4 regions of the Sphingobium sp. IP1 genome follow, and region 3 is predicted to be linked to each of the others. Evidence: riboswitches for the same ligand, from Rfam matches in the RefSeq annotation. Region 3 holds a riboswitch; each other region holds the start of a gene.
The links. A riboswitch is a leader RNA that binds a small molecule or an ion and turns the genes downstream of it on or off. The one in region 3 is predicted to bind cobalamin.

Region 1 (7,990 bases), on a different contig from region 3:
CCGGACAAGGCGATCCGCATTCCCCTGAACGAGAGCCAGGACGACAAGAGCCAGATCGAGGAGTTCATCCGCGACTATAATGGCGAGGGCATCCAGCATATCGCGCTCACCACCGCCAATATCTATGACACGGTCGAGCGGCTGCGCGCACGCGGCGTGCGGCTGCAGGACACGATCGAGACCTATTATGAGCTGGTCGATCAGCGCGTGCCTGGCCATGGCGAGGATCTGGAACGACTGAAGTGCAACCGCATTCTGATCGACGGCAATGTCGGCGAGGAGGGCATCTTGCTGCAGATCTTTACCGAGACGATGTTCGGCCCGATCTTCTTCGAGATCATCCAGCGCAAGGGCAATGAGGGCTTTGGCAATGGCAATTTCCAGGCGCTCTACGAATCGATCGAGCTGGACCAGATTCGTCGCGGCGTGATCACCGTCGATGAGTGACGCGCCGCCCCGGATGATGATCGGCTTCGGCAATCATTTTTCGACCGAGGCGGTGGCCGGCGCACTGCCGGTGGGGCGCAATTCGCCCCAGCGCGTGCCCTATGGCCTTTATGCCGAGCAATTGTCGGGCACCGCCTTCACCGCGCCGCGGGCGGAGAACAGGCGCAGCTGGCTCTATCGCATGCGGCCGGCGGCGTCACATCCGCCGTTTGCGCCCTATGATGCTGCAGCCTTGCTGCGCAGCGCGCCGTTCGACGAGGTGCCGCCGTCACCCAACCGGCTGCGCTGGAACCCGCTGCCGCTACCGCAAGGTGACGTTGATTTCATCGACGGCCTCACCAGCTATGCCGGCAATGGCAATGTCGCGGCGGGCCAGGGTTGCGCCGTGCATCTCTACGCCGCGACGGCCTCTATGATCGACCGCGCCTTCGTCTGCGCCGATGGCGAGATGCTGATCGTGCCGCAGCAGGGGGCGCTGCGTATCGTCACCGAACTGGGCGTGATCGATGTCGCGCCGTTGCAGGTGGCGCTGATCCCGCGCGGGGTTCGCTTCCGGGTGGAACTGACCGAAGGCGCGGCGCGCGGCTATGTCTGCGAAAATTACGGCGCGCCCTTCCGCCTGCCCGATCTGGGACCGATCGGCGCCAATGGCCTGGCCAACCCCCGTGATTTCGAGGCGCCGGTCGCGGCCTATGAGGATGTCGAGCGTCCATTTGCCCTGATACAGAAGTTCATGGGCCGCCTGTGGATAACCATGCTGGACCATAGCCCGTTCGACGTCGTCGCCTGGCACGGCAATCTGGCGCCGCTGCGCTATGACCTGACCCGGTTCAACACGATCAACACGGTCAGTTTCGACCATCCCGATCCCTCGATCTTCACGGTGCTGACTTCGCCCAGCGAGACGCCGGGCACCGCCAATATCGACTTTGTCATCTTCCCGCCGCGCTGGATGGTGGCGGAGGACACATTCCGTCCGCCCTGGTTTCACCGCAATGTGATGAGCGAGCTGATGGGCCTGATCCATGGCGAATATGATGCCAAGGCAGGCGGTTTCGCGCCCGGCGGCGCGTCGCTGCACAATGGGATGGCCGGCCATGGCCCGGACCGCGCCAGCTATGACAAGGCGATCGCCGCCGACCTGGCGCCCCAGCGCATTGCCGACACCATGGCCTTCATGTTCGAAAGCCGCATGGTGCTGCGCCCGACGCGCTGGGCGATGGAAAGCCCGCTGCTGCAACCCGATTATGATGATTGCTGGTCTGGCTTCCGCAAGGCCCAGCTTCCCCCGATGAACGAGACCCCATGAGCTATTGGCACATAGACGAAACCCATGATCCCGCCCGCACCAGCTGGGTTGCGAGCGCGCAGGATCATGGCGACTTCCCGATCCAGAACCTGCCCTATGGCCTGTTCTCGCCCGCCGGCGGACCGCCGCGCGCCGGTGTCGCGATCGGCGACGCGATATTGGACCTGGCCGCCTGTGTCGGCGCCGGGCTGATCGATTGCGCACCGCTGCTGGAAGACCAGCTCAATGGGCTGATGGCGCTGCCGGTGGCGGAGCGGGTCGCCCTGCGCCGCCGGATCAGCGCGCTACTGTCGGACCCGGCCCATCGCCCGGCGGTCGAGCCGCTGTTGCACGTCGCGGCGGACTGCACGCTGCACCTGCCGGCGCGGATCGGCGACTATAGCGACTTCTATGTCGGCATTCATCACGCCAACAATATCGGCCGCCAGTTCCGGCCGGACAATCCGCTGCTGCCCAATTATAAATATGTGCCGATCGGCTATCATGGCCGGGCGTCCTCGATCCGCCCGTCGGGCGATCCGCTGGTCCGTCCGCGCGGCCAGCGTAAGCCGCCCGAGGCTGAGGTGCCGGTGGTCGGCCCGACCGCCCGGCTCGACTATGAGCTGGAACTGGGCGTGTGGATCGGCGCCGGCAATGATCTGGGCAGCCCGATCCCCATCAGCGAGGCGGCGGACCATGTCGCCGGCTTCTGCCTGCTCAACGACTGGTCGGCGCGCGATTTCCAGGCGTGGGAATATCAGCCGCTGGGACCCTTCCTGGCCAAGAATTTCCATTCGACCATTTCGCCCTGGGTCGTGACGCCCGAGGCGCTGGCACCGTTCCGCATCGCCCAGCCGCCCCGGCCCGAAGGCGACCCGGTGCCGCTGCCTTACCTCAGCGATGCCGACGATCAGGCCCATGGCGCGCTGGCGCTGACCTTGGAAGTCTATCTCTCGACCCAGGCAATGCGCGACGCGGGCCAGCCGCCGATGCGCCTGAGCCAGGGGCCGGCGAGCAACATGTACTGGACCGTCAGCCAGATCGTCACCCATCATGCCTCCAATGGCTGCAACCTGATGCCCGGCGATCTGCTCGGCAGCGGCACCATTTCCGCCCCGACGCGCGAAGGCTATGGCAGCCTGATGGAGATCAGCAGCGGCGGCCGCGAGCCGATCAGCCTGCCATCGGGCGAGACGCGCTGTTTCCTGGAGGATGGCGACGAGGTGACATTGCGCGCCACCGCGTCCGCCCCCGGCCAGGTGTCGATCGGCTTTGGCGAATGCCGCGCGATGATCGTGCCGGCGCGATGAGCGACCTCATCCTTCATGGCTATTGGCGGTCGAGCGCGAGCTATCGCGTGCGGATCGCGCTGGCCCTGAAGGGCGTCGACTATGCGCAGGTCACCCATGATCTGCGCAGCGGCGCGCAGCGGGCGCCCGACTATCGGGCGCTTGCGCCGCTGGGGCTGGTGCCCGCACTGGTCGATGGCGACACCGTGCTGACGCAAAGCGGCGCGATCCTCGAATGGATCGAGGCCCGCTGGCCGCAGCCGCCGTTGCTGCCCGCCGACCCCGGCGATGCGGCGATCGTCCGCGCCATGGCCGCCATCATCGCCTGCGATATTCATCCGCTCGGCAACCTGCGCGTGTTGCAGGCGCTGCGGCAGGACTTCGATGCCAGCGAGGATCAGGTCCGCGCCTGGATCGCCCGCTGGACCGGCGAAGGGCTGGCCGCGCTCGAAACATTGGTCGCCCGCCATGGCGGCCGCTTCGCCTTCGGCGACAGCCCCAGCTTCGCCGACTGCCATATCGTGCCCCAGCTCTACAATGCCCGGCGCTTCGGCGTCGACCTGACGCCCTTTCCGCGGCTGTGCGCCGTGGACGCGGCGGCATGCGCGCTCCCCGCCTTTGCCGCCGCGCACCCCGATCGCCAGCCCGACTCTGACATATGAGTGTCAGTGACACGCGCCTGTTCGCGACGCCGGCGGGCGTGCGCCTCTGCCCGATCGAGCAGATCGCCGACGGCAAGGCGCGCAATTTCGTGCTGCAGATGCGCGCCGGCCGCTTCCATGGCTTTGCCGTGCGGGATGGCGATCAGGTCAGCGGCTTTGTCGACCAATGCCCCCATGCCGGCCTGCCGCTGGCGCAGCAGCTCGATGATTATCTGACCCCGGATGGCAGCGATATCCGCTGTAGCTGGCACGGCGCCCTGTTTCGCCGCGACGATGGCGTCTGCGTCGGTGGGCCGTGCGTCGGCCAGCGCATTGCGCCCTGGCCGCTCGCCATCGCCGATGGCTGGATTGTCACCGCTGCCCAAAGCGACTAGGAACCGGCCCAGGGACGGCGCTTCGCATCGTCCCGACATGATCGCGCCGGTGCCCCAAGGGGGCTTAAAATGGGAAGGCGGTGCGGATGCCATGGCATCCAAGTCCGCAGCTGTCCCTGCAACTGTGAGCGGCGAGCGTGATGAACAAAGCTGTCCCCGATGCGGGATCAGCAGCCACTGGGCCGGACGCTAAATCCTGCGAGGCCTGGGAAGGCCGTTCCTCCCGCTATGACCCGCAAGCCAGGAGACCTGCCGGCGTTTTGGTCGCTCTTGCTTTGGTCCAGGGGATGGCCGGGGCACGGTGTTCCGTCTGAGCGACAGGTTGGCGGCTGGAGCCGCGCGGTCACGCATCTGCGGGCGAACAAGCGCCCGTCCGCGATGCCGGCCGGCCGTGCGTGCGCGCCCGGTTCGCTCCCGCCCCGGTTGCTCCGGCGCGCGAGTATTTGTCATGGCCAACACTGCATCTGCCAAGATTCCGACCACCGTCATCACCGGCTTCCTGGGCGCGGGCAAGACCACGCTGATCCGCCGTCTGCTGGAAAATGCGAAGGGGCGCCGTCTCGCCCTCATCATCAACGAATTTGGCGATGTCGGCGTCGACGGCGAACTGGTGAAGGGCTGCAACGACGCCGCCTGCCCGGAAGAGGATATCGTCGAGCTGGCCAATGGCTGCATCTGCTGCACCGTGGCCGACGATTTCCTGCCGACCATGACCGCCCTGCTCGACCGGCCGAGCCCGCCCGACCATATCATCATCGAAACCTCGGGGCTGGCCCTGCCCAAGCCGCTGGTCAAGGCGTTCCAGTGGCCCGACATCCGCACCCGCGCCACGGTGGACGGGGTGGTCGCGCTGATCGACGCCGATGCGGTCGCCGCCGGTCGCTTCGCCACGGACGAGGCGGCGCTGGCCGCCGCGCGCGCCGCCGACCCCAATCTGGACCATGACAGCCCGCTGGAGGAATTGTTCGAGGATCAGCTCGCCTGCGCCGACATGGTGGTGCTGAACAAGAGCGACCTGGTCGATGCCGACACGCTGGCGGCGGTCGAGGCGCAGGTCGATGCCGAGACGCGGCCCGGCGTGAAGATCGTTCGCGCCGCCCATGGTGCGGTCGACATCGGCGCGCTGCTGGGCATCGTCGCGGCAGCGGAGGATGATCTTGACGCCCGCCCCTCGCACCATGAGGCGGAGGGCGAGGATCATGACCATGATGATTTCGACAGTTTCGTCGTCGGCGGCGATGCGGTCGCCGATCCCGACACGCTGGTGCAGGCGCTGTCCGCGCTGATCGCCCGGCATGACGTGCTGCGCGTCAAGGGCATGGTCGCGGTCGCCGGCAAGCCGATGCGCCTCGTCGTGCAGGCGGTCGGCCCGCGCATCCAGCATTTCTTCGACCGTCCCTGGCAGGCGGGGGAGGCGCGCCGCACCCAGCTGGTGGTGATCGGCCAGAAGGGGCTGGACCGCGCCGCGATCGAGGCCGACATCCAGGCCGTGCTCGGCTGATGCATCTCCTGTCCGCCACGCCGGGAACGATCAGCGACGGCGAGGAGGCGATCGACCTCGATCAGCCGCCCGGCGACATCGTCATCCTGACCGTGGCGGACAGCGACCTGGCCTGTTTCGCCGCCGCTGCTGCGCGCCTGCCCGATGATGCGCCGAGCGTGCGGCTGGCCAATCTGCTGCAGCTCAAACATCCCTATTCGGTCGATCTCTATGTCGAGAAGGTGATCGCCAGGGCGCGCTTCGTCTGCGTCATCCTGCTCGGTGGCAAAAGCTATTGGCCCTATGGCGTGGACGAGATTGCGCAGGTCGCGCGCGAGCGGGGCATCGCCTTCGCCGCGATCGCCGACGGGCGGGAGGGCGATCCGGCGCTGGACCTTGCCTCCACTGTGCCGGCGGCGATGCGCGAGCAGTTGCGCGACTATCTGCGTCAGGGCGGCACCGCCAATGCTTTGTCCTTCCTGCGCTGCGCCGCCCGGCTGACCGGCGCGGATGCGGGCGAGCCCGATCATCCGCTGCCGATTGCCGACGCGGGCCTCTATCTGCCCGGCCATGACCGGCCCGGCGTGGCCGAACTGCGCGCGACATGGACCGAGGGGCGGCCGGTGGCGCTGCTGATCTTCTACCGCGCTTTGGTGGTCGCCGGCACGCTGAGCGCGGTCGATGCGATGGTCGCGGCCCTTGGCGCGCGCGGCTTCAATGTCGCCGCCGTGCATGTCCGCGCGCTGCGCGAGCCGTTCGTGCGCGACTGGCTTGGCGGGCTGCTGGCCGACATCGCGCCCGACATCATCGTCAATGCGACCAGCTTCGCCGCCTCCTCTTCGTCCGAACCGCGCGTGCCGGGCATCTTGGAACAGGCCGACTGCCCGATCCTGCAGACCGCCTTTGCCGGGGTCGAGGAAGGCAGCTGGCGCGGGTCCGCCCGTGGCCTTGGTCCGCGCGACCTGGCGATGAATGTCGCCCTGCCCGAAGTGGACGGGCGCCTCTTCACCCGCGCCGTCGCCTTCAAGGCGGCCGAGCGGTTCGATGAACGCACCCAGTGCGGCATCGTCGTGCCGCGCGTGGCGCCCGACCGGGTCGCCTTCGTCGCCGATCTGGCGCGCAACTGGGCGGCACTGCGCCGCACTGCGCCGACCGAGCGCCGGGTTGCGCTGGTGCTGGCCAATTATCCCAATCGCGATGGCCGCATTGGCAATGGCGTCGGCCTCGACACGCCGGCCAGCGCCGCCGCGATCCTGTGCCGGCTGGGCGATGCCGGCTATGCGATCGGCGACGCTCCGCGCGACGGCGCCGCGCTGATGCGGCTGATGACCGGGGGCGTCACCAATGACCGGGCGTCGATCGACCGGCCGGGCGAGGCCAGCCTGTCGCTCGATATCTATCGCGCTGCCTTTGCGGCTCTGCCCGACAGCGCGCGTGACGCCATGGTCGATCGCTGGGGGGCGCCGGAGGACGATCCCTTCGTGCGCGACGGCGCCTTTCGCCTTGCCGTCCATCGCTTCGGTCATGTCGCGATCGCGGTGCAGCCGGCGCGCGGTTACAATATCGATCCCAAGAGCAGCTATCATGACCCCGCGTTGCCGCCGCCGCACGCCTATCTCGCCTTCCATGTCTGGCTGGCGCAGGATTTCGGGGCGCAGGCGCTGGTCCATGTCGGCAAGCATGGCAATCTGGAATGGCTGCCGGGCAAGGCGGTGTCGCTCTCGGCCGATTGCTTCCCCGAAATCTGCGCCGGGCCGGTGCCGCAACTTTACCCCTTCATCGTCAATGATCCGGGCGAGGGGACGCAGGCCAAGCGCCGCATCGGCGCCGTTATCCTCGACCATCTGACCCCGCCGCTGACGCGGGCGGAAAGCTATGGGCCGCTCAAGCAGCTCGAGGCGCTGGTGGACGAATATTATCTCGCCGCCGGCATGGACCCGCGCCGGCTCGACCGGTTGCGCCGCGATATCATCGACCTCGCCCGCAGCCAGGGGCTGGACAAGGATGCGGGCGCCGCCGGCGACGATGACGACGCGCTCGCCGCGATCGACAATTATCTGTGCGAGCTCAAGGAATTGCAGATCCGCGACGGGCTGCATGTCTTCACCGCCTCGCCGCAGGGGCGGCTGCGCCGCGACCTGCTGATCGCGCTGGCGCGCACGCCGCGTGGTCTGGATCATCCGGGGCAGGCGTCGCTGCTGCGCGCGCTGGCCGACGATCTGGGGCTCGGTTTCGATCCGCTCGATTGCGTGCTGGGCGCGCCGTGGCACGGGCCGCATCCGGCCGCGCTGGCGGACTTGTCCACAGATGCCTGGCGCACCCATGGCGACATGGTCGAGCGGCTGGAATTGCTGGCGGCGGCGCTGGTCGATGGCGGGGCGCCGGTCGGCCCGGCCAGTGCTGCCGTGCTGGCGGCGATCGCCGATGATCTGGCGCCCCGCGTCGATGCC
Region 2 (7,990 bases), on a different contig from region 3:
CATGTCGAGCAGGTGGAACAGCGCCGTGGGCGCATTGCCGATGGCAACCAGTGCCCCGGCAAGATGCGGCCGCCACAGTTCCAGCGCGGCGGCGGACCGGGTATTGCCCATCGCCCGCGCCATGTCCGGCACGGCGGTGTCGTGCAGGGTGCAGAGCACGGCATTGTCGGCGGGCAGGCGCGCACGCGTGACCCCTTCCGACACCATGCGCGCATCGCACAGCACCGGCGCCCCTGCGGCCAGGGCCTGCCGCGCCACGGCTGCAAAGCCCGGCGAAAAGCGGATATGGGCCGCCAGGTCCACCATGCCCGCGGCGTGGATCATGCGCACGGCGACCGGCTCCTCCTCGGCAGCAAAGCGCCCGAGATCGGCTTCGGCGCGGATGGTGGCGAAGGACTGGCGATAGATTGCCGCGCCGTCCCTCTCATAATCATGGGGCATCAACAGGCTCCGAAATGGGCAAGAAGGTCGGTGGCGGTGAGGTCAGGACGGACGGGCACCGATCCTGCGCGAGCGTGGAAGGCCAGGTCGTAGCGCCCGTCCCGCCCCGTCAGCACGATGTCGGCCGGAATCGAACTGGCGCAGCCCTTGGCGCAGCCGGAGACATGAAGGCGGCCCGCCACATGGGGCGCCAGCTGGCGGGCGAGATCGCGCGTCTCCACACTCGCCTGCGGGCAGGCAGGCGCGCCGGGGCAGGCCTCCACATGGATCAGCGTATCGGCCGCGTCGGCGGACAGGCCGGGCAGCTGTCCTTCGGCCAGCAGCATGCGCCACGGGGTCAGCCGCATGGCCGGCGCGTCGAGAAGATGCCGCGCGTCGATCCGGCCGAAGGGAAGACCATAGGCCATGCCGCCATCCCATGCGCCGGGGGTCAGACGCGGGCGCGGCGACGCGGCCTCTGCCCTGCCCGTTGCCCAATCCGGCAGGGGCGCATCATGCCGGACCATGCGTCCCGCGCGCGCGCCGTCGCTCTCCACGAACCACCGGGCGAGTGCGAGCAGCGCATCCACTTCGCCGCCGCTATCCACCGGCACGCCTTGTGCCCGCCCCTCCGCACGCAAGATCAGGCCGCCATCGCGCGCCCGCTCGATGCGAAAATCCCCCGCTTCGCCCGGCAGGAGCGGCGCGGCGCCGGCATCGATGACGAAGCCCATCTTGCCCGGCAAGTCCGGTAGTTCCTCCAGGCGATCGAGCAACTGGCTGGCGATGCGATGGCTGTCATCCCCTTCGCGCCAGTCCGGCGCGATCATCAGCATCCGCGCGCCCTCGCGCCGGGCATCGCCGTCCACCAGGCCAAGGTCGAGCAACTGGTCGAGCAAGGGGCGCCAGCTTTCGTCGCGCACACCGCGGATCTGGAGGTTCGCGCGCCGGGTCATGTCGATCAGGCCATTGCCATGAGCGATCGCCGCTTCGCCCAGCCCGGCCATGTCGTCGGCCGAAAGACGGCCGAGGCGCGGCTTCACGCGCACGATCAGCCCGTCGCCCGCCGCCATCGGGCGCCAGGCATCGGGACACCAGCCCCGAACGGCCGGCCCGTGGGCCCCCGCATGGTTCGCGGTCGCCCTATCCCTGCCCGCGCCGGTCTGGCTCACAGGCAAATCCTCCGCGCGCCGGGACGCAACCAGGCGGGGCTTGCCGGCATCGCCGGTCGGCGCGAGGTGGCAGGCAGGCGCGACAGGCGCCCGACACCACGCGGCCGTGCAGCCCCAGCCACACGCTTCGCCGCCCAGACGGAAGAGAGACCGTGCCATGACCAATCCCTGGGTCAGGACAAGAGCGACCGAAACGCCGGCAGGTCTCCTGGCTCGCGGGTCGTTGCGGGATGCACGCCTTCCCGGACGCTCTGTCCAGTGGCTGCCCTCACGGGCTCGTGCATCGCGCTATCCGCTTACAGTTGCAGGGACAGCCACGGAATAAGGGGCCAGGCCCCCGCACCGCATTCCCGATTAAGTTCCTTGCGGAACACCGGCGTCAGTTATGCAATGCGCCAGCATGAACCGGCGCATCGTTGATGCCCTAGTCGAAACATCGGGCTTAGCCAAGACGCGGAATATGGACCGGCAGGACCGCCCGGACGCATATTCCGCCCCGGATCAGGACATCGGCGCAATCCTGCCGGTCGCCAGCAGCGCGAAGAGGCATGATGCCAATATCAGGCGATAGAGGACGAAGGGCCGATAGCTGCGGCTGCTGACCAGTTTCAGGAAGGCGACGATCACGCCATAGCCGACGACGAAGGCGATCAGCGTCGCCAGCAAAGTCGGCCCCAGGCCGATGCCGCCCGCCTGCCCCCAGCTTTTCCAGAGCTGGTAGAAACCCGACCCCAACACCGCCGGAACCGCCAGCAGGAAGGAATAGCGGGCCGCCGCCTCGCGCGTATAGCCAAGCATCAGCCCCGCCGTGATGGTCCCGCCCGACCGCGACACGCCGGGGATCAGCGCCATCGCCTGCGCCAGCCCCAGCACCAGTCCATGGCCAAGGCTCAACTGCTCGAGTTTCCGCATTTTCGCCCCGAACCGGTCCGCCAGCCCCAGCGCAACGCCGAAGATCAGCAGCGTCGACGCGGTGAAATAGAGATTGCGCAGCGAATGCTCGATCGCATGCTGGAACGCCAGGCCCAGCACGACGATCGGCACCGTCCCGAGCAGGACCAGCCAGCCCATGCGGACATCGCCGGGCTTGCCCTGCGGGCCAGGCCGGAAGGACCGCAGCCAGGCCCAGGCGATACGGGCGATGTCGTGCCGGAAATAGAGCAGCACCGCCGCCTCCGTCCCGATCTGGGTGATCGCGGTGAACGCCGCCCCCGGATCCTTGCCGGAGCCCAGGAACAGGCCGGCAATCCGCAGATGCGCGCTCGACGAGACGGGAAGAAATTCGGTAAGTCCCTGCAACAGGCCGAGACATGCCGCTTCGAACCAGAGTGCGGGATCGTCCATGGGCCGCTGCTCTCACATGAAAAAATGCGCCAAGGCAAGCCTCTTGGGCGCAGGCCCGCCGGACCAGCGCCCGCTGCGGCTCAGGCCTGCCGGACCGCGGGCAAGGCCTCCGCCCCATTTTGCCGCGGCCCGATCTTGCGGTCCCACAGATCAGCATAGAGCGCTTCGAGCCGCTCGTTCATCGACGATACGCTCCAGGGGCTGAGGTCGATACCCCGCACCCCTTGTTCCAGCCGTTCGGACGTCGGCTCGTGGCTCAGCACCAGATTGATCGGCCGCTCCATCGCCTCCACCGTGTCGACGCGAAAGCCGGTCACGTCATTCTGGACGATGAAATCGATGCCCGGCAGGTCGGTGGCGATGATCGGCTTGCCGCCCAGCGCATATTGGACGATCACGCGCGGCAAGCCTTCGCGTTCGGACGACAGGATGCACAGCTGCGCGGTCTTGATCCAGCGCGCAATATCCTTGCGGAAGCCGATCACCCGGACATGGCCGGCCAGACCCAGCGCATCGATCCGCGCGCGGATCGCCGGTTCGAGCGGCCCAGCCCCGGCCAGCAGCAGGCAGGCCCGCGGATTGGCGGCCACGATCCGCGCGAAGATGTCGAGGAACTCGACATGGCGCTTGCGCTCCTCGAACGCCGCCACCATCAGCATCACCTGCGCGTCCGCCCATCCCATCACCGGCGCCTCGGCCATTACGGCCAGTTCCGCCTCGCTCAGCGGCTCGGCCTGCTGGAACGCGGCCACGTCCATGCCGCTGGGAATGACATGATGCCGGTCCTCGTCGCCGATCCGGTTGACCAGGCATTCGGTCTTCATGCCCGCGCTGACGTCCACGAATGCGTCGGTTACCGGCGACAGCATCTTCTCGCACGCCAGATAGATGCGCCGTTCCATCGGCCCGACATTCAGGAAGGGCAGGATATGCACGCCATGGACGATGATCGGCGATTGCGAGAACATGGCTGCCAGCCGCCCGACGAACCCGGCCTTGCTGGTATGGGTATGGACGATGTCGGGGCGGATCTTGCGCAGGCGCAGCCCCATGTCGAGCAGCGCCTGCAGATCCTTCACCGGGCTGACCTCGCGCACCAGCGCATCGATGCAGATGGGCCGGACGTCGGGATGCAGGCGCCCCAATATGTCCGCATGATTTTCCCGGCCATACATCAGATAGACCTCATGCCCCTGCTCGGCCTGGCCGTTGCAGGAATAGAGGGTGTTTTCGTCGGCGCCGCCCCGGATGAACCGCGTGATGATGTGTACGATCTTCATATAGCCCCCGCTGAACAGCATTCGACGGAACGGCTATTTGATTCGCAATGATTCGTAAATATCAATCAAGTTGATTTCTATCGTTGACGATCGGATACGAACGCGTATGCTCAATATCGTCATGGAAGGGAGAGAGGAATTGCGCTGCATTCACGCGACGGCGTTCGGATGCGGCGCAATTCTGCGATTTCGCCCCGCAAATCAGGAAAACCTACGCGCCGCCGCGCCATGAATTCATGACAAAATCACATATCTGACAGGAATCGAGGGATTACGCATGAACATAGCGGTAGTCGGGCTGGGCTATGTCGGCCTTTCAAATGCAGTTCTGCTTGCTCAGCATAATCATGTCATTGCCGTCGATGTCGCTGCGGACCGTGTCGATGCGGTCAATGCGCGCCGATGCCCGATCGTCGATGCCGATCTCGAAGACTATCTGCAGACCCGCGACCTGGACCTGTCGGCCACGCTGGACCTCGACCAGGCCTGTGCCGGCGCGGATTTCGTCCTTGTCGCCACGCCGACAAATTATGACCCGACCACCAACTATTTCGACACATCCAGCGTGGAGGCGGTCATCGCCCAAGTCACGCGGATCAACCCGCAGGCGATCATCATCATCAAGTCGACCATCCCGGTCGGCTTCACCCAGGCGATGCGCGACAGGTTCGGCACCGACAACATCATCTTCTCGCCGGAATTCCTGCGCGAAGGGAAAGCGCTGCACGACAATCTCCATCCCTCGCGGATCGTCGTGGGCGAAAAATCGATGCTGGGCCAGGTCATCAGCCAGTTGCTGCGCCAGGGCGCCATCCGCCAGGATATCGAAACGGTGCTGACCGATCCGGCCGAGGCGGAGGCGATCAAGCTGTTCGCCAACACCTATCTCGCGATGCGCGTCGCCTTCTTCAACGAACTGGACAGCTACGCCCTGCACCGCGGCCTGGAAACCCGCCAGATCATCGACGGCATCAGCCTCGATCCGCGCATCGGCAACCATTATAACAATCCGTCCTTCGGCTATGGCGGCTATTGCCTGCCCAAGGATACCAAGCAGTTGCTCGCCAATTACAGCGACGTGCCGCAGAACATGATCACCGCGATCGTCGATGCCAATCGCACCCGCAAGGATTTCCTGGCCGACCAGATCATCGCCATGCAGCCGCGCACGGTCGGCATCTACCGGCTCGTCATGAAGGCCAGTTCCGACAATTTCCGCCAGAGCGCGATCCAGGGGATCATGAAGCGGATCAAGGCCAAGGGGATAGAGGTCGTGATCTACGAACCGACTTTGGGCGCCGCCGATTTCTTCGGATCGCAGGTTCTGGCCGACCTCGATGAATTCAAGTCACGATGCAGCGTGATCATCGCCAATCGTAAGTCACCGAACCTCGCCGATGTCGAGGAAAAGATATTCACCCGCGACATCTACGGAGTTGATTGATGAAAACCGTTCTCGTCACCGGTTCTTCGGGTTTCATTGGCTATCATCTGTGTCATCGTCTGCTCCAGGATGGATTTCATGTCATCGGCATCGATAATCTGTCGGATTATTACGATGTCGGCCTCAAGCAGCGCCGCCAGTCTCTGCTGCTGCAAAACCCCCATTTCACGGTGGTGAACCAGTCGATCGAAACCCCGTCGCTGCTGATGGACCTGTTCCGCGACTATCGCCCCGACCTGGTCGTCCATCTCGCCGCGCAGGCGGGCGTGCGCTATTCGATCGAAAATCCGCGCAGCTATCTGGAAAGCAATCTGGTCGGCACGTTCGAACTGCTCGAAGCCGCGCGCGCCTTCCCGCCGCAGCATCTGCTGCTGGCCTCCACCTCGTCGGTCTATGGCGCCAACGACGCCATGCCCTATCGCGAAACCGACAAGGCCGACCATCAGCTGAGCTTCTACGCCGCGACCAAGAAGGCGACCGAGGCGATGGCGCACAGCTATGCCCATCTGTTCGGCCTGCCGACCACCATGTTCCGCTTCTTCACCGTCTACGGCCCCTGGGGCCGGCCCGACATGGCGCTGTTCAAGTTTACGAAGGCGATCCTGCGGAACGAGCCGATCGACGTCTATAATTATGGCGATATGCGGCGGGACTTCACCTATATTGACGATCTGGTCCAGGGCATCCGCCTGCTGCTCGACGCGATCCCGCACCAGGGCCCGGACAAGGACGTTCAGGCCCCGCAGAGCGAAGTTGACAGCCAGTCGCCGGTCGCGCCGTTCCGCGTCGTCAATATCGGCAATTCCCAAGCGGTGCAGCTCACCGACTTCATCGCCGCGATCGAGGAGGCCACCGGTCGGGACGCCATCCGCAACCTCATGCCGATGCAGGCGGGCGACGTGCCGGCGACCTGGGCGGATGCCAGCCTGATCCGTGACCTCACCGGCTACACCCCCTCCACCCCCATCGCGCAGGGGGTGCGCAATTTCGTTGCCTGGTATCGTGACTATTACCGGCTCTGACGCCCCTGCCCTCGGCGCGCGCCAGCCTTCTGGCATGACAGACGCGTCATGACCGGCGAGCGCGCCCTATCGACAAGAGGCCCGATGCCACGGCTGGGTTCCCATCTCGCCTTCGCCTCCATCTCGCAACTGCTGCGCTATGCCGCGCCGTTGCTGGTCTATCCCTATCTCACACGGACATTGGGGATCGACGCGATGGGCTATTTCTCCACCGTGATGGCGGTGGGGCTGATGTGCAGCGTCTTCGTCGAATTCGGCTATGGCCTGATGTCGGTGCGTGAACTGGCCAGCGGCGACCGGCATGTCACCGGCGCCGTCCTGTCCGAACTCTGCCTCGGCCGATCTGTCATGTTCCTGCTGGTCGCCGCGGGGCTGGCCATCATCTGCCATTATGTCGATCTGCTGGCCGACAGCGGTGCCTATGTCGCTGCGCTCGCGATCGGCCTGGCCTACGGCTTTTCCGCTTCATGGTATTATATCGCGGCGGAACGGCCCAGGGCGCTCGCCGGCATAGACCTGTCCTGTTCGCTGACAAGTTTCGCGCTGATCCTGGCCCTGGTCCGGGGGCCGGCCGATGCGCTGCTGGCGCTGTGGCTCTTCGTCATCCCCCTGCTCGCCGCCGCCCTCTACGGCCATCTGCTCGCCCGCAGACGCTATGGCTTCCGCCTGACCTCGCCCAGCGCGCTGCTGGCATCGCTCGCCCTGTCGCTGCGCTTCTTCTTCTTCACCGGCTTCCCCTCGCTCACCAACCGGTGGAGCGTGATCGCGCTGGCAATATGGTCCGATCCGCTGCAGGTTGTCTATTTTGCGGCCGGCGAAAAGCTGACCACCGCGGCCATCAACACGACGGTGCCGCTGACCCGCGTCCTCCTGCCGCGGATCGGGCGGCTGATGGCCGGCGATCCGGGCGCCGCCTATCGCGACATCCGGCGCTATGTCATCGGCATCGGCGGCTTCTACCTGTGCGCCAGCGCGGTGACGATCGCCCTTGCGGGGATCATCTATCCCATCATGTTCGGCGCGAACCTGGCCGAAGGATCGCGCATCTTCGCCGCGCAGATGCTGATGGTCCCCTTCGCCGCTTCGTCGCGCGTACTGGTCCAGGTGGGCCTGACCAGCATGCGGAAGGAAGGCTTCTGCGCGCTCGTCTTCATTGCCTCGACCCTGCTCTACCTGCTGGTCTCCGCGCTGATCGCCCCAACCGGCGGCGGGATCGGCATCGCGCTCGCGCGGGCAGCGATCGAAATGATCGTCCTGCTCCTGTTCGTGCGCGCCTTCATCCAGGCCGGGCACAGCCAAGCCCGCCCA
Region 3 (7,990 bases):
TAGATCAGGACGAGGCCGGTATAGGCCATCATCATGTGGAACGGCAGCGGCAGCACCGAGAGAAGGTTGTGCGCATCCATCCACGCCCGCTGGCGCGAGGCCCAGGGGCGGAAGATGAAGAAATCGCGGAATATGCGCTTGTGAATGATGACACCGCTGATCGATGCGGCCAGCATGGCAAGGCCTGCCGCGCCCACGATCAGGAAGCCGATGGGGCTGGACTTGCGATCGATCCCCAGCGTGTAATGATAGCGCATGAAGAAGAACCCAGCGTCCATATCGCGCGGGATGCGGACGCCGGTCTGCGGATCGAGGCGGTGGGTGGTGGCCTTGCCCGCTTCGTCGGTCCACACCAGCCGCAGCACAGGTTCGCGCGAAGTGGGGATGACGATACGCCATTGCCTGGCATCCGGAGCGATGCGGGTGAGATAATCCCGTCCCATCGCTACGGCTCGTCCCCGGTCGATGGCCACCGGAGAGCGCAGTTCGGGCGTGGTCCAGAGGTTGATCTCGGTATAGAACACCGCCAGCGATCCGGTCAGCAGGATGCCGAACAGAACCCAGCCGAACAGCAGCCCACACCATGTATGGAACCAGCCCATGGATTGGCGCAGGCTATCCTTCATCTGGCGACCGCCAGCATCAGGGCGAAGGGGAGGGCCGTGCCCACCAGCAGTTCGCCCCAGATCCGCGTGACGCTGCGCACTGCGAAGGCGCGAAGGATCACCGCAACGAACAATATGAAGGCGAGGCAGGTCGCAAGGATGTTGGCGTCAACCGCATCCATCGGCAGCAGGCGTACCGCCGCGCAAATCCACGCATAGCACAGACCATAGGCGCCGACCGTCGATGCCAGCATGCGCGGCGCGATGGTGCGCCAGCCCGGCTCCTGCCTCGCCGGCACGATCAGAACCGCTGCTCGAACGTCACCGCGACGCTGCGCGGCTCACCCAGCACCCACTGTGAGGTGGAATAGCTGTTCTGGACGTAGATCCGGTCGAAGACATTGCGCAGGTTGAGCGTCACGCTGGTCTTCTCTCCCAGGTCGTAGCGGGCTGAAGCATCGACGAGCGTATAGGCCGGAATGCGACGGGTATTGGCGGCGTCCGAATAGCGCTTGCCGACATGGCGCAGGCCGGTGTCGAGGTGCAGCGGTTGCACCGGCCGCCAAGAAAGCCACAGATTGGCTGCCTTTTCGGCAACGCCGATCGGCATGTTGCCGTTGCGGCTGACAAGCTCCGTGCCGACAAGTTCGTCGAAGTCGTCATATTGCGCGTTCAGGATCGTGCCGTTGGCCAGGATGCTGAAGGACTTGGTCACGGCCAGTCCGAACGATGCCTCGACGCCGTAGGACGATTGCTGGCCGACCTGCACAGACACCGTGGGATCATTGGCGGAGCGGGTCAGGATCTTCTTCTTGACGATGCGATAGCCCGACAGCGTGAATTCGCCGCGCCCGTCGAGGAAGGTTGCCTTGGCACCCGCTTCCCATTGCCGCCCGGTGGATACATCGAAGCTGGTTTGTGCCAGCGTCGCGGTGAGGAACGCCGTCACCGGATCGGCGGCCGCGGAATATTGCGCGTAAAGCGAGATCGTGTCCGTGGGATTGTAGACCAGCCCCGCACGCCAACTGGTACTGGGATAGCGCGCGGTGTAGTCGGCGGTCGGATCGAGCGCATCGTGGCGCTCGGTCTTCGGGCGATCGTAGCGCAGGCCCGTCACCAGCGACAGTCGATCCGACAGCGAGAGGCGGCTTTCGCCGAACAGCGCCCATTGCTGCACATCTGTCTTATACTTGTACCGGGTGCCGAAGGCGCCATCCAGAAACGTGCCGGGCGCGTAGTCGTAGGGATCCACCAGGTCGGATCGGGAATTGGGCGAACTGTCGGTGCGCAGCAGCGATCCGCTGTTATACTCTCCGCCCAGGCTCAGGCGGTGGTCCATGCCCAGCAATGTGTGGTCGAAAACCGCGTTGAAGCGGTCGCCCCACTGCTTGGTCTTGTAGAAGATTTCCAGATAGCTCGACCGGCGGATCTGATCGCCGGACCAGGCATAGCCTTCTGCATTGCGCCAGTGCTTGAAGCCGGTGAGGTAATAGGCGACGTTGGTGATCGTCACCCCGTCTGAAGGCGTCCATTCCGCCTTGGCCTGGGTCCAGGCATCGTCGAAGCGCAGCGAGCGGTCGGCGATATTGTAGTTCTTCTTGCGGATTTCGCGCACCAGCTTGCCATCACGCAGCGGCGTGCCGTACCAGATCGTCGGATCTAGATCGGCGCGATCATGCGTCAGGGTCAGCACCAGATCGTCACTGGCCTGGTAGCGCAGCGCGGCCGACAGGGCGAGACTACGGGAGCGTCCGCGCTCCATCCAGCCGTCCGACCGGTTGTAGCTGAGATCCACGCGATAGGACAGCTTGTCCCCGATCGGCCCGCCGATCCCGCCGGCCGCTGCATATGTATCGAAAGAGCCGCCGCTGAGGCGTAGTTCACCTTCGAACTCTTCGGTGTTGGGCTTCTTGCGCACAACGTTGATGGCGCCGCCGATGCCGCCTTCGCCATAGAGCACGGACGCAGCGCCGCGCAGCACCTCGATGCGCTCGGCCATCCAGGGATCGGCGGGGAAGGTCTGCGTGGTCGTCGTATAGACCCGCATGCCGTCATAGAGCTGCATCACCGAAGTGTAGCCGGTGAACCCGCGTGAACTCAGCGAATAGCCGAATGCCGAGGAATTGTTGATCAGGCCCGGCGCGCGCGCCGCGGCGGCCACGACGGTGCGATCGCCAAGACTGCGGATCATCTCCTTGGTGATGACATCGACGCTCGCGGGCGTCTGCATAGGCGTCAGGCCAAGGCGGCTGGAGGCATCGGCCTGCTGGCCAAGCTGCAGGACGCCGGCCTTGCGCGCCGTGACGACGATGTTCTCCGTGCCATCGGGCGCGGCGTCGGCGGTCTCCTGAGCATGCGTTGCGGTGACACTTGCCGCCAGTGCGCAACATGATGCGCCGGAACGGATCAGGCCGGAAAGAATCGATCGTGTATTCATGTGTAACCCCCGTTGCGTTTTCCAGTCGAACGGACAGGTTCCCGCGCAGGAGGACGTCCCCTCGCACGGGCGCAGCGGTGGAGACCGGGCGCAAACGAGCGACCGGCGGAACCCACCGTTGCGGCCTGGCCGCAAGTTCGTCGCTCAGACGGAGTACACCGTGCCGCGGCCATCCCCTGGACCAAGGCAAGAGCGACCGGACGCTGGCAGGTCTCCTGGCTCACGGGTCATCGCACGATGCACGGCCTTCCCAGGCCTCGCAGGAGTTAGCGTCCGGCCCAGTGGCTGCGACAGGCATCCTTGGCCTGCCGCGATATGCATCGCGCTATCCGCTTACAGTTGCAGGGACAGCCTCGGCTTCAGGGGCAGTACCCCTCCACCGCGTTCCCTTTTAAGCCTCTTTCGAAGCACCAACGCGATCTTGCCCCCCGTTAGGGGACGGGCTGGGAACTATGGGCTATCGAACAGGATAGCAAGAAATTCGTGGAATGTGGAATTTGGTCATGCCTCGATGGCAAAGGTGCGCTCCATTATCGCCATACAGCGGCTCTGAGCGACCGATCGAGAGCCATAATGGTCCGGCCACATGTGAGGTGAGAAATGCTGTCCGACGTCAGGTCGTAAACCCCGCCGTTAACAGCCACTCGCTATGCGATGTGAGATCGGACGAAGGCTACACGTTCAGTGACGGAAGCGAGCGGAAGCTGGATGATCTCGTATCCAAGACCAGAATAAGCATCGATCATCGCGCGATAGGTCGCTTCGGCTTCGATGGGTGACTGCTTGCGCTCAGTATCTTGGGCGAAGATCGCCGGCCAATGAGGCGCGATAAAAACCCGTTTGGCATAGCGTCGAATTTCCGCAGCGCGCATTGTGGCTGCTGGCACTGGTAGATCACAAAGCCGCAAATAGCCGATAACATCGGGAATGCCTCGATCGAAGATCACGGATCCGGGATACGATGTCGCCTCTCGATACGATCGCATGTCCCATGAAAGCATCAAGGCTGCAAAGGCTTCGCGATCTGACCATGGCAGCGCCGTGCCACCTATGCTCACTTGATCCTGTATGATTGCACGACCGGCCTCCGGCATGTGAGCGAAGCCCTCGGACCCAAGCGCGTCAATCAAGGTGCTCTTCCCAGAACCTGGGCCGCCCGTGATGATATGAAATCGTTCGGCCATTATGGCATCTTTCTCCTGCGTTGAGTGGCAACTGCTACGTTATGAGGGCCGGTGCTGAACGACCGGGAAGGGGCGGGTCCTGCCGGTCTCCATGATCGATGCTCCACTATCGATCATGGAGACCAGGCTCAGCTCAGATGGGTCTTGAAGAACGGCACCAGCCTGTCGAGCGCCAGACCGACCGGCTCCGGCTTGTCGTAGAGGTCATAATGCGACCAGTCCTCCAGCGCGACGAGTTGCCGATCCTTTGAGGCGACCGATCGGCCGTAGATTTCCATCCCGTCGCGATAGGCGCCGAATGCCCCCACCTTCTGGCCGATCACCACCATCATCGGCTGCGTCATCAGCATCTCGGCAAAGGCAAAGGCGTCCCAGCCCAGCGTATTCTGCGCATGGCTGAACAGCATCCGGGTCCAGCCGCCCGGCTGCTGCCCGCGCGGGGTCTTGTAATAATCGGTCGCCTCGAACACATCGCGCTCGGTAAGGCCCGCGTCCCTGGCAGCTTCGGGGCTGGCAGGCAGTAGTTCATTGACCTGCAATTCGCCGCCGCGCGCTTCCTTCGTCCGCTGCGTGGCCATGGCGTCGAGCGCGCCCAGAGGATCATAATTGCTGAACCCCTCGCGGAAAAGGCGGCCGATATTGACGGGCGTGATCGCCACGACCGCCTTGATGCGCTTTTCGGTGAGGGTGGCGTTCAGCACATAGCCGCCCCCGCCACAGACGCCGATCACGCCGATCCGGTCGGCATCGACATAGGAAAGCGTCACGGCATAGTCGATCACATGACTGATATCCTCGACCCGCTGCGTCGGATCCTCGATCCAGCGCGGTTCGCCGCCCGAGGCGCCCTGAAAGCTGGCATCATAGGCGATGACGACGAAGCCCTGTTCGGCCAGTGCCTTGCCATAGACATTGCCCGACGTCTGCTCCTTGCAACTGCCGAACGGGTGGACGGCAATGATTGCCGGCCAGCTCTTTGCTGCATCGAAATTCGGCGGGAACAGGATGTTGGCGGCGATGTGCCAGGCCATGTCGCGGTTCCGGATCTGAACGCTTTCCATGATCATTTCCTCGGGAAAGATGGGGGGCATACCAGGAGCGCAATGCTCCCGGCGCCTGCTTGCACGATTACTCGGCGGGTTCGGTCACGGCGGCCGTCAGCTTGGCCGTGAAGAACGGGGCGAGGACGGACACGGCCTCGTCGACAAAGGCTTCGCCATCATAAAGGTCCATATGATTGGCGCCCTCGACGACATGGAACGCTTTGTCGGTGCTGGCCGCGCGATCATAAAGATCATCGCTCATCCACTTCGAGCCCGCCATGCTGCCGGCGACGATCTGGATCGGCTGGGTCAGATAGACGTCGGCCATATGATAGGCATCATAGGTGATGATCTGGTTCAGGCTGCGCAGCGTCGCAAAGCCGGGCGCGGTCGGATATTCGGCGCGCGGAGTATGATAATATTCCCAGGCCTGACGAAGCTCCTCGTTCGGCGCGTCCGCTTCGTTCATCGGTGCCAGCGGCATGGTCGCATGGCCCTTGCCCTTGGCGTCGGCGGTGCGGGCGTTCGAGCCCGCCTCGACATAGGGCAGCGCGTCGATCGATTTGACCATATTGTCCCAGCCATTGCGGAACATGGAACCGATATTGACCGCGCTGACCGTACCGATCGCCTTGATCCGGCGATCCTGGATCGCGGCATTGGCCGTGTAGCCGGCGCCGGCACAGATGCCCATCGCGCCGATCTGGTCCCGGTCGACATAGGGCAGCGTCGTCAGATGATCGATGACCGCGCTGACATCCTCGGTGCTGATATGGGGATTTTCCAGCTGACGAATATCGCCACCGCTTTCGCCCTGATAGGAGCGGTCGAAGGCGATCGTGACGAAGCCCTGCTCCGCCAGCTTGCGGGCATAGGTGCCGGCCGTCTGCTCCTTCACCCCGCCGCCTGGATGCGAAACGACGATCGCCGGATAGCGCCGGGTTGCATCAAAGCCTTCGGGCAGGTTGATGACGGCCGACATGGCTATCGACGGGTTGTTCGAATTGGCGAAGCTGATCTTGCTCATGTCTCGGTCTCCTCAGGGCTGGCGACGGGGGGATCGTCTGCCGATAAGGGAGATATAGACCCTGGCGATTGCGTGGATTAGATAGGTAATGCTGCTTGGTCCTATCACTGGAGTGATGAATGAGGCGCGATGAGATCGCTGATCTGGCGGCATTCGTGATCGTTGCGGAAGAACGCAGTTTCACCAAGGCGGCCGCACGCCTGGGCATGGCGCAATCAGGGCTCAGCCAGATCGTGCGCAAGATCGAGGAGCGGCTTGGGATGCGCCTCCTGTCCCGCACCACGCGCAGCGTCGCCCCGACAGAGGCAGGGGAACGGTTGATCGCCACGCTGGGGCCGATGTTGCATGATCTGGACGGCGCCATTGCGTCGCTGGGGGATTTGCGGGATCGGCCATCGGGCACGATCCGCGTGACGACGGTGGAGCATGCCGCCAAGACCATCCTTCTGCCAGCGATGCGCAAGCTGCTCCCTGAAAATCCGGATGTCACGGTTGAACTGACGATCGACTATGCGCTCGCGGATGTGGTGGCCGATCGGTTCGACGCCGGTGTTCGGTTGGGCGGCGAGATCGCCAAGGACATGATTGCGGTTCGCATCAGCGCGGATGTGCCAATGGCGATCGTCGGTGCGCCCGCCTATTTCGCCGGACGAAGCGCGCCGGCGTCTCCGGCCGGCCTTGTCGATCATCGCGCCATCAATCTGGGCTTGCCCGGTTCTCGGGTGCCCCTGGCCTGGCGTCTGATGCGCGGCGGGCGGGAGGCGAAGGTGCGCGTCGGCGGGCCGCTGGCGCTGACGACGATTGAACTCGTCCGTGCTGCGGCGCTCGATGGTCACGGTCTCGCCTATCTGCCGACCGATCAGGTGCAGGATGATCTTGATGCCGGGCGACTGATCCAGGTTCTGGGCAAGTTCACGCCCGACCTGCCGGGCTATCAGCTTTATTATCCCAACCGGCGGCATGCCTCCGCCGCTTTCAAGCTGTTTGTCGAAGCCGTGCGCTATCGTGATTAGGCGCCCATGCGACTAAACGGAATGTCTGCTTCCGGTCCGCGAAAATTAGGAACTGAGCGTCCGGCATGGGTCAGGAAAACCTTATTGGACCAAAGTATGATCCAACCGCGCGGCCTGGCCCATTATGTTCGGCATCCATGCAGGTGCGGATGACAGCGCATCGGGGAGGTGCCGGTGAGCTTCAGGAAGGCGATGGTCGCGGGCGCATTGGCGCTGATATTGTCGCTCGCTGTGCTGATCGCGACATCTATCTGGCATCACAGGCTCGCCGCTCGGTTGCTTTCGCGGATCGAAATGGCCCAGCATCAGGCGCTGCTGGTCACCCGGCTGGAGGCGGACATCGTCGCCCGGCAACTGGCCGATCGGTCACAGCATGTTGCCATGGATCAGGCCATTGCAGTCGGCATGCGAGCCTATCTGGGCAGTATTGAAAACGAACGGCACCTGATCGAAACCGACGCGGAAAGTCAGGCCCAGCAAAGCCATGAATGGGCAAGGGCGCTAGAACTCGCCGGGATCATAGGCAATTCCGATCGGGCGGGATGGAGGGCGGCACGCGCTCTGTCGCATGACATCGCCGTCCGGGAACAGGGGGAGGCGCGGGAGGCCGCGCAATCGATCGCACAGGCGCAGCGCTGGAGCGGCTGGCTGATTGGCAGCGTGGCGCTTTTCATCCTGCTG
Region 4 (7,990 bases), on a different contig from region 3:
TTTCCGGACGTCAGCCAGTTGTTGCTGGAGGAGGTCGGCCGGGCGCAATTGTGCAGCCGGGCGGCGCTACCGGCCGATGTCGCGGCGATGGGATCGACCATCCTCTATCGCGATGGTGCGCGCGGGGCGCCGCGCCGGGTGGAACTGGTCTATCCCAGCCATGCCGATGTGGCGCTGGGCCGGATATCGATCCTGACGCCGGTCGGCGCCGCCTTGATCGGGATGCGGGCGGGCAATGCAATATTGTGGCCGGACCGCGACGGCCATCTGCGCGACATCCTGGTGGACGAGGTGGTTCAGGCGCAAGCCTGAACCACCCGGATCAGCGCCGTGTCAGCCCTGCGGCGGGGTGGTTTCGCCCACCTCGTCGCTGTCCAGGCCATCGTCCAGGGTCAGGCCGTGGCGTAGCAGCATCGGGATGTTGGCGCCGGCGAAGACGACCGAGACGATGGTGACGCCCCAGACCTTGACCGCGAGCCAGGCATCGAAGCTCATCGACCGGCGCATGAGTTCGTTGGCGACCGCCATGGCGACGAAGAAGAGGGCCCAGTTGCGCGACAGCTTGCGCCAGCCTTCCTCCGTTAGCCCGTCATAGGCCGCCTGGAGCAGATATTTGAGCAGCGGCTTGCCGCGCAGCAGCCCGGCGAACAGCATCAGCGCGAAGAAGGCGTAGATGATGGTCGGCTTCAACTGGATGAAGCGCTGGTCGTGGAAATAGATGGTGAGGCCGCCGAAGAACAGGATCAGCAGCGCCGAGAGCCACAGCATCGGCGAGACCCGGCCGAGCTTCACCTTCGAGATGATGACGGCGATGACGATCGCGGCCATGAAGGCGGCGGTGCCAAAGCTCATGGCGGTGATCGGATTGCCCGCACCCCAGAACCAGCCCGCGCCCTTGTAGCTCAGGAAAAAGACCAGCAGCGGCCCGAAATCGAGCGCGAGGCTGAGGCTGCCGCCATGGGCGGGCTTCTTGGCGTCAGCGGGCATAGGCCGTCCCCGCGATCGCGCGTGCCATGTCGCCGGCATCGAAGGGGCGCAGATCCTCGATCTTTTCGCCCACGCCGATGGCGTGGATCGGCAGGCGATATTTCTCCGCCGCCGCGACCAGCACGCCGCCGCGCGCCGTGCCGTCCAGCTTGGTCATGACCAGGCCCGTGACCTGTGCAGTTTCCTTGAAGACTTCGATCTGGTTCAACGCATTCTGTCCCGTGGTGGCATCGAGGACCAGGACAACGTCGTGCGGGGCGGCCGGGTTCAATCGGCCGAGCACGCGGCGCACCTTGGCCAGTTCGTCCATCAGTTCGGTCTTGTTCTGCAGGCGGCCGGCGGTGTCGACGATCAGCACGTCGATGCCGGTGGCCGTCGCCTGCTTGACCGCGTCGAACACGATGCCCGCCGCGTCGCCGCCTTCCTTGCCGGCGACGATGGGCACGCCGAGGCGTTCTGCCCAGACCTTCAATTGGCCGATGGCGGCCGCGCGGAAGGTATCGCCCGCCGCCAGCATCACGCCATAATCCTGTTCCAGGAAATTATTGGCGAGCTTGGCGATGGTGGTCGTCTTGCCCGATCCGTTGACGCCGATCACCAGGATCACCTGCGGCCGCGGAAAGGCTTCGATCTCGAGCGGGCGGGCGACCGGGGCCAGCACCTTCTCGATCTCCTCCGCAATGATCTCGCGCAGATATTCCTCGGTCAGTTCCTTGTTGTAGCGCCCTTCGGCGAGGCGATCACGCACCCGGCCGGCCATCGCCGGGCCGAGATCGGACATGATCAGGGCTTCCTCGATCTCGTCGAGGGTCTGGTCGTCGAGCGCGGCCTTGGTGAAAAGGCCGGTCAGATTCTCGCCGAGCTTGTCGGATGTGCGCTTGAGGCCGCCGAAGAGGCGGTCGCGCCAGCTGGTGCCGGTGTCAGTCATTATTGCGCCTCTTGCGCGATCAGCGCGCCATTCTCAAGGCCGCTGATGCGGGCAGCGACGATCGTGGAGGGGGGCTGGGGCGTGGTGAAGCGCACCGGCGCGAAATTTTCCGCATGGCCCGACAGGCCGTTGCGTTCGACCAGCACCGACTGGTGGGTGCCGACCAGACGGGCGAGCCAGGCGTCGCGCTGGGCCGCGCAGGCATCGCGCAGCAGGGCGGCGCGCGCCTTGATGGTGGCGCGATCCAGCTGGGGCATGCGCGCGGCCGGCGTGCCGGTGCGCGGCGAATAGGGGAAGATATGGCCGTGGACGATGTCGCAATCGGCGATCAGCGCCAGGCTGTTGGCGAACATGGCGTCATCCTCGGTCGGGAAGCCGGCGATGATGTCGGCGCCGATGCTGATGTCGGGGCGGGCGGCCTTCACCCGCTCGACGATGCGGACGGCATCGGCGCGGGCATGGCGGCGCTTCATGCGCTTCAAGATCATGTCGTCGCCGGCCTGCAGCGAGAGATGCAGATGCGGCATCATCCGTGGCTCATGGGCGATGAGGTCGAACAGCCGCTCGTCAATCTCGACACTGTCGATCGAGGAGAGGCGCAGCCGGGGCAGGTCCGGGACATGGCGCAGCAGTCGTTCGACAAGCTGGCCGAGCGAGGGGCTGCCCGGCAGGTCGGGGCCATAGCTGGTGACATCGACGCCGGTCAGCACGATTTCGCCATAGCCTGCATCGACCAGTTGCTTCGCCTTGTCGATCACCGCGCCGGCGGGGACGGAGCGGCTGTTCCCCCGACCATAGGGGATGATGCAGAAGGTGCAGCGATGGTCGCAGCCATTCTGCACCTCCAGAAAGGCGCGGGCATGTTCGGCAAAGGCGCTGGCCATGTGCGGCGCGGTGTCGCGCACGGCCATGATGTCGGAGACGTTCACTTTCTCCGCCACCGGGGCGAAGGCGGCGGCCTCCAGCTTTTCGCGGTTGCCGATGACGCCGTCCACTTCCGCCATGGCGGCGAAGGTCTGGGGCTCGGTCTGGGCGGCGCAGCCGGTGACGAGGATGCGGGCGTCGGGGCGGTCGCGCCTGGCGCGGCGGATCGCCTGCCGGGTCTGGCGCACGGCCTCGGCCGTCACGGCGCAGCTATTGACGACGATCAGGTCGTCCTGCGCGCCGGCCATTTCGCGAATAGCCTCGCTTTCCGCGATGTTGAGCCGGCAGCCCAGGGTGATGATGTCGGGACCGGGCACGGTCAGAAGCGGTCCCAGTCCGCCTCGCCGTCGAACACATGGGTGGCGGGGCCGGTCATGCGGATCGTGCCGCCCGGCGCCCAGTCGATCTCCAGGTCGCCGCCCGGCAGGCTGACCGTCACCGGGCCGGTCATCAGCTTGCGGCGGATCGCCGCGACGGCGGTGGCGCAGGCGCCGGTGCCGCAGGCGCGGGTCAGGCCGGCGCCGCGTTCCCAGACGATCAGGCGCAGATGCTGCGGGCCGACGACCTGCGCGAAATTCACGTTCACGCGGGCGGGGAAAAGCGGGTCATGCTCGATCAGCGGGCCGAGCCGTTCGAAATCGACCGCGTCCAGATCCTCGACGAAGAAGATCACATGCGGATTGCCGACATTGACGGCGGCCGGCGCGGGCAGGTCTTCCCAGCTGGCCGACATCGTCAGCGTGTCCATCGGATAAGCGAGCGGGATCGCGTCCCAGTCGAAGCGGGGCGCGCCCATGTCGACGCTGGCGCCGCCGTCCACGCTCTTGGCGTCGAGCAGCCCGGCCCTGGTCCGGATCAGCACATCCTTGCCAACGAACAGCGGCACGCAGCGGGTGGCATTGCCGCAAGCCTCCACTTCCGAACCGTCGGAATTGAAGATCAGCATCGACACGTCGGCCTGGTCGCCGGCTTGCGGGGAGCCGATGACGATCAATTGGTCGCAGCCGATGCCGGCATGGCGATCGGCAATGGCGCGGGCGCGCGCCTCCGTCATCGCGACCGGCGCCTGGCGCGCGTCGATCACGACGAAATCATTGCCCAGACCATGCATCTTGGAAAAGCGGCTCATCATGGCGCCGCATTTAGTGTGGCGGGGCAGAAAAGGCGAGTCTTGGCTGCGCGCACGCGCGTACGGCTATTGTACGGGAGTTCGGAAGGCGACGAGCATGGCGCGGACGAAGGGGATAGGACGGCCGTCATTATCCTTGCCGCTTTCCATCGTAAGAGCGCGGGCCTGGGTGCAGGCGACGTTGACAAGTTTGGCGTCGTTCTTGTCGGGCTTGATGCCCTGACAATGGGTGACATGCCCGTCAGTATCGATCTTAACGACGAGGCCGACGCTTTTTTCGCGCGCACCCTTGGGAAGCTTTTGGACCTGTATTTCCATGTCGACGGGCATCGTGATGCTTTGTGTCGTGGACGGCTGGCGCTGGCTGGGCAGAAACCATTCCATACGGGTCTGCCACTCACTATAGATGGGGGCGCCAGTTTCGTCGGTCGCTGGTCGGAATTTCGCACGCGCTGTGACGAGGGAGCAGGTCTTTTCGTTTAGCTCCGATGACAGTTGCGACTGGACGATATCGCAACGCACGACCCGCCCTTCCGGCGAAACAAGGATGACGAACCAGAGTATGCCTTCCTCGCCGCGCTTTCGGGCATCAGCCGGATAGTCACGAGCCGTCAGCCAACTGCGCCCGGTGTCGACCGGAGTCGAGTTGGCGAGAGCCGCCGCGAACATCAATCCGAACATGTCTATTATCCCCCCGCGGCTCCTGTTTCAGGGGCGGTGCGATAGGGCGAAATGATGACAAAACAATGTCTGGATCAGGCGCCCCCGCCGATGATTTCTGCATAGGCCGCCGGATCGACATTGGCGCCGGAGATGACGAGGGCGGTGGCGCCGTCAGTGGGCGGGGCGAGGCCGGCAAGCATGGCGGCGAGCGCCACCGCGCCGCCCGGTTCGACCACCAGCTTGAGCGTGGTGAAGGCGAAGCGCATTGCGTCGCGCACCTGATCGTCGCTGACGACGAGGCCGCCGGCGAGCAGGGCCTGGTTGATCGGGAAGGTCAGCGCGCCGGGGCTGGGGGCCAGCAGCGCGTCGCAGATGCTGCGCGCGTCGGGCGAGACGCTTTCGCGCACGCCGCTGGCGAGCGAGCGGGCGGTGTCGTCGAAGCCGGCGGGTTCGACCGCATAGACGGCGATGTCGGGGCGGGCGGCCTTGACCGCCGTCGCCGTGCCCGCTACCAGCCCGCCGCCGCCGCAGCAGACGAGAATCTGTGTGAGGTCGGCGCCGGCGGCCTGGGCCTGCTCCAATATTTCGAGGCCGATCGTGCCCTGGCCGGCGATAATGAAGGGATCGTCGAAGGACGGGACGAGGGTGGCGCCGCGTTCGGTGGCAAGGGCGGTGGCGATTGCCTCGCGGCTCTGGGTGAAGCGGTCATAGGGGACGACCTCAGCCCCCATCGCACGCGTGTTGGCGGTCTTGATCGCCGGGGCATCGGCCGGCATCACGATCGTTGCCGGGATACCGAGCAGGCGGGCAGCAAAGGCTACGCCCTGGGCATGATTGCCCGAGGACCAGGCGACGACGCCCGCCGCCCGTTCCGCTGCATCGAGGCGGGCGAGGCGGTTATAGGCGCCGCGGAACTTGAACGATCCGCTATGCTGGGCGCCCTCGAACTTCACCAGCACGCGCCGGCCGCAAAGATCGTTGAGCGCGGCATTCTCGATCAGCGGGGTGCGAACCGCCGCCGGTGCGATCAGCCGCGCGGCATCGGCGACGTCAGCGGCGGTGATGGCAAGCGAATCGGTCATGTCGGCTCCTTCGGTAAGAGGCCCCTGCATAGCCGCCCGCCGGCGCCGCGCAACGATCCGCCGGGGCGATCCTGGCCCGCTTGGCAGGGCCTGTGCTTTGGCTTATGGGGGCCGCGCGCCGGGGTGATCGAAAGCCCCGGACGCGCATGATCGCGCCGGTGCCCGCAAGGGCTGAAAACGGGAATGCGGTGCGGGGGGCGAAGCCCTTCCAAATCCGCGGCTGTCCCTGCAACTGTAAGCGGTGAGCGCGATGCGCAGGGTTCCCAGGCTCTTCAAAAAGGGGAGGGCCGGAACCGGCCACTGGACCGACAGGTCCGGGAAGGCTGGCGCATCGCTGCCCTGACCCGCGAGCCAGGAGACCTGCCGGCGTCTGGTCGCTCTTGCCCTGGCCCAGGGGATGGCCATGGCGCGGTGTTTCCGTCGAGCGACGCCCATGGCGGCCGGGGCCGCATCGGTGCGTGGGGCGGGGCGCTGGCGTCTTCCCGATCCCCATGCAGCGACCGCTTGTGCGGACGCCCCGGTTCCAAATCGACGGACGCCGGGGGACGATAAAATGAAGATGTTGGGGATTTCGCTGATCGCGCTGCTGGCCGCTACGCCGGCACTGGCCCAGGATGACGATATCGTCGTCACCGCTTCGGGCATCGCACAGCCGCGCGACGAGGTCGGCCAGGCGATCACGGTGATCGATGCCGACACGATCAGGACGCGCGAGGCGGTCGATGTCGTCGATCTGCTCGCCACCACGCCGGGCGTCCGCTTCAGCCGCAACGGCTCCACCGGCGGCGTCACCGGCGTGTCGCTGCGCGGCGCGGAGACGACCCAGACGCTGGTGCTGATCGACGGGGTCAAGGTGAATGACCCGAGCGGCATCGGCGACGGCTATGATTTCGGCCATCTGCTGACCGGCAATATCCGCCGGATCGAAGTGCTGCGCGGCTCCAACTCGGTGGTCTATGGCAGCCAGGCGATCGGCGGCGTGGTCAATGTGATGACCGGCGCGCCGAGCGAGGGCTTCGAGGTCAATGCCTCGGCCGACTATGGCTATAGCGACACGCTGAACGCGAAGGCCGATGTGTCGGGCACGCGCGGGGCGGTGTCGGGCGGCGTGGGCGTCGCCTATTTCAACACCGACGGCATTTCCTCGGTCGGCCGGTCGTTCGGCGGCGTGGAGAAGGATGGCTATGAGAATATCGCCACCAACGCCAAGCTGAAGATCGCCTTTTCCGACACGCTCAGCCTCGACCTGCGCGGTTACTATATCCATGCCGATCTCGACTATGACAGCTTCTTCGGCGCGCCGGCCGACAGCAGCGACGTCAGCAAGCTGGACCAATATGTCGGCTATGCCGGGATCAACCTGGCGCTGCTCGACGGCAAGCTGACCAACCGCGCCGCCGTCACCTGGATGCGCAACGATCGCGACTATTATTTCGTCCGGGGCACCGACCCGGACTATGGCTATTCGGGCACCAACCTGCGCTTCGAATATGAGGGCGTCTATGCCCCGGTCGACCAGGCCAAGCTGATCTTCGGCTATGAGCATGAGCGGCCGGACTATGAGTATTTCGGCTTTGGCGACATAGCGAGCGCGAAGGCGAATATCGACAGCGTCTATGCGCTGGCGGTGGTGAAGCCGCTCACCGGCCTCGCTGTCACCGGGGGCTTGCGCCATGACGATCATAGCCAGTTCGGCGGCGCGACCACCTTTGGCGCCAACGCCAATTACACGCCCAACGCCGGCGCGACCAATATCCGCCTTTCCTATGGCGAGGGGTTCAAGGCGCCGTCGCTCTATCAGCTCTACGACACCTATAGCGGCAACAGCGCGCTGCGGCCGGAGCGGTCGAAAAGCTATGATATCGGCTTCGACCAGAGCCTGGACGGGGACAAGGCGGTGCTGTCGCTGACGGCGTTCCGGCGCGATACCCGCAACCAGATCAACTATGATTATGCGACCTACACCTATGGCAATCTGGACCGGACCCGCGCCAAGGGCGTGGAGGCGACGCTGACGCTGAAGCCGGTCGAGGCGCTGACGGTGGCGGCCTCCTACAGCTATGTCGATGCGCGCGACCGGTCGGGCGGGGCCACCGACGGCAATCGCCTGCCGCGCCGCGCCGCCAATGCGGTCAGCCTGTCGGCCGACTATCTCTGGTCTTTCGGCCTGTCGACCGGCGCGACCCTGACCATGGTCGGCGACAGCTATGACGACACGGCCAACACCCGCCGGCTCGACGGCTATGGGCTGGCCGGGCTGCGCGCGTCCTTCCCCGT

Region 1: linked by a shared signal. The riboswitch ahead of cobW (cobalamin biosynthesis protein CobW) and the one ahead of CG471_RS08555 (TonB-dependent siderophore receptor) in region 3 are both predicted to bind cobalamin.
Region 2: linked by a shared signal. The riboswitch ahead of CG471_RS23310 (cobalamin biosynthesis protein CobG) and the one ahead of CG471_RS08555 (TonB-dependent siderophore receptor) in region 3 are both predicted to bind cobalamin.
Region 4: linked by a shared signal. The riboswitch ahead of CG471_RS21870 (TonB-dependent siderophore receptor) and the one ahead of CG471_RS08555 (TonB-dependent siderophore receptor) in region 3 are both predicted to bind cobalamin.

What each region holds. Positions count from the first base shown of each region.
Region 1 is NZ_NOIW01000051.1:20,152-28,141, forward strand. It holds gene hppD (4-hydroxyphenylpyruvate dioxygenase) at 1-447, shown strand, start outside; gene hmgA (homogentisate 1,2-dioxygenase) at 440-1,756, shown strand; gene fahA (fumarylacetoacetase) at 1,753-3,045, shown strand; gene maiA (maleylacetoacetate isomerase) at 3,042-3,686, shown strand; gene CG471_RS17325 (Rieske 2Fe-2S domain-containing protein) at 3,683-4,060, shown strand; cobalamin riboswitch at 4,091-4,332, shown strand; gene cobW (cobalamin biosynthesis protein CobW) at 4,509-5,561, shown strand; gene cobN (cobaltochelatase subunit CobN) at 5,561-7,990, shown strand, end outside.
Region 2 is NZ_NOIW01000094.1:11,897-19,886, reverse strand. It holds gene CG471_RS23315 (precorrin-8X methylmutase) at 1-441, opposite strand, end outside; gene CG471_RS23310 (cobalamin biosynthesis protein CobG) at 441-1,493, opposite strand; cobalamin riboswitch at 1,773-1,985, opposite strand; gene uppP (undecaprenyl-diphosphatase UppP) at 2,094-2,936, opposite strand; gene CG471_RS23300 (glycosyltransferase) at 3,017-4,216, opposite strand; gene CG471_RS23295 (nucleotide sugar dehydrogenase) at 4,494-5,660, shown strand; gene CG471_RS23290 (NAD-dependent epimerase/dehydratase family protein) at 5,660-6,682, shown strand; gene CG471_RS23285 (lipopolysaccharide biosynthesis protein) at 6,767-7,990, shown strand, end outside.
Region 3 is NZ_NOIW01000018.1:24,774-32,763, forward strand. It holds gene CG471_RS08545 (PepSY domain-containing protein) at 1-626, opposite strand, end outside; gene CG471_RS08550 (hypothetical protein) at 623-904, opposite strand; gene CG471_RS08555 (TonB-dependent siderophore receptor) at 907-3,042, opposite strand; cobalamin riboswitch at 3,230-3,472, opposite strand; gene CG471_RS08560 (AAA family ATPase) at 3,690-4,226, opposite strand; gene CG471_RS08565 (alpha/beta hydrolase) at 4,355-5,287, opposite strand; gene CG471_RS08570 (alpha/beta hydrolase) at 5,355-6,296, opposite strand; gene CG471_RS08575 (LysR family transcriptional regulator) at 6,416-7,309, shown strand; gene CG471_RS08580 (HAMP domain-containing sensor histidine kinase) at 7,484-7,990, shown strand, end outside.
Region 4 is NZ_NOIW01000082.1:218-8,207, reverse strand. It holds gene rnk (nucleoside diphosphate kinase regulator) at 1-312, shown strand, start outside; gene ispZ (septation protein IspZ) at 334-987, opposite strand; gene ftsY (signal recognition particle-docking protein FtsY) at 977-1,915, opposite strand; gene mtaB (tRNA (N(6)-L-threonylcarbamoyladenosine(37)-C(2))-methylthiotransferase MtaB) at 1,915-3,156, opposite strand; gene dapF (diaminopimelate epimerase) at 3,159-3,971, opposite strand; gene CG471_RS21880 (TonB family protein) at 4,035-4,649, opposite strand; gene CG471_RS21875 (threonine/serine dehydratase) at 4,724-5,713, opposite strand; cobalamin riboswitch at 5,853-6,096, shown strand; gene CG471_RS21870 (TonB-dependent siderophore receptor) at 6,267-7,990, shown strand, end outside.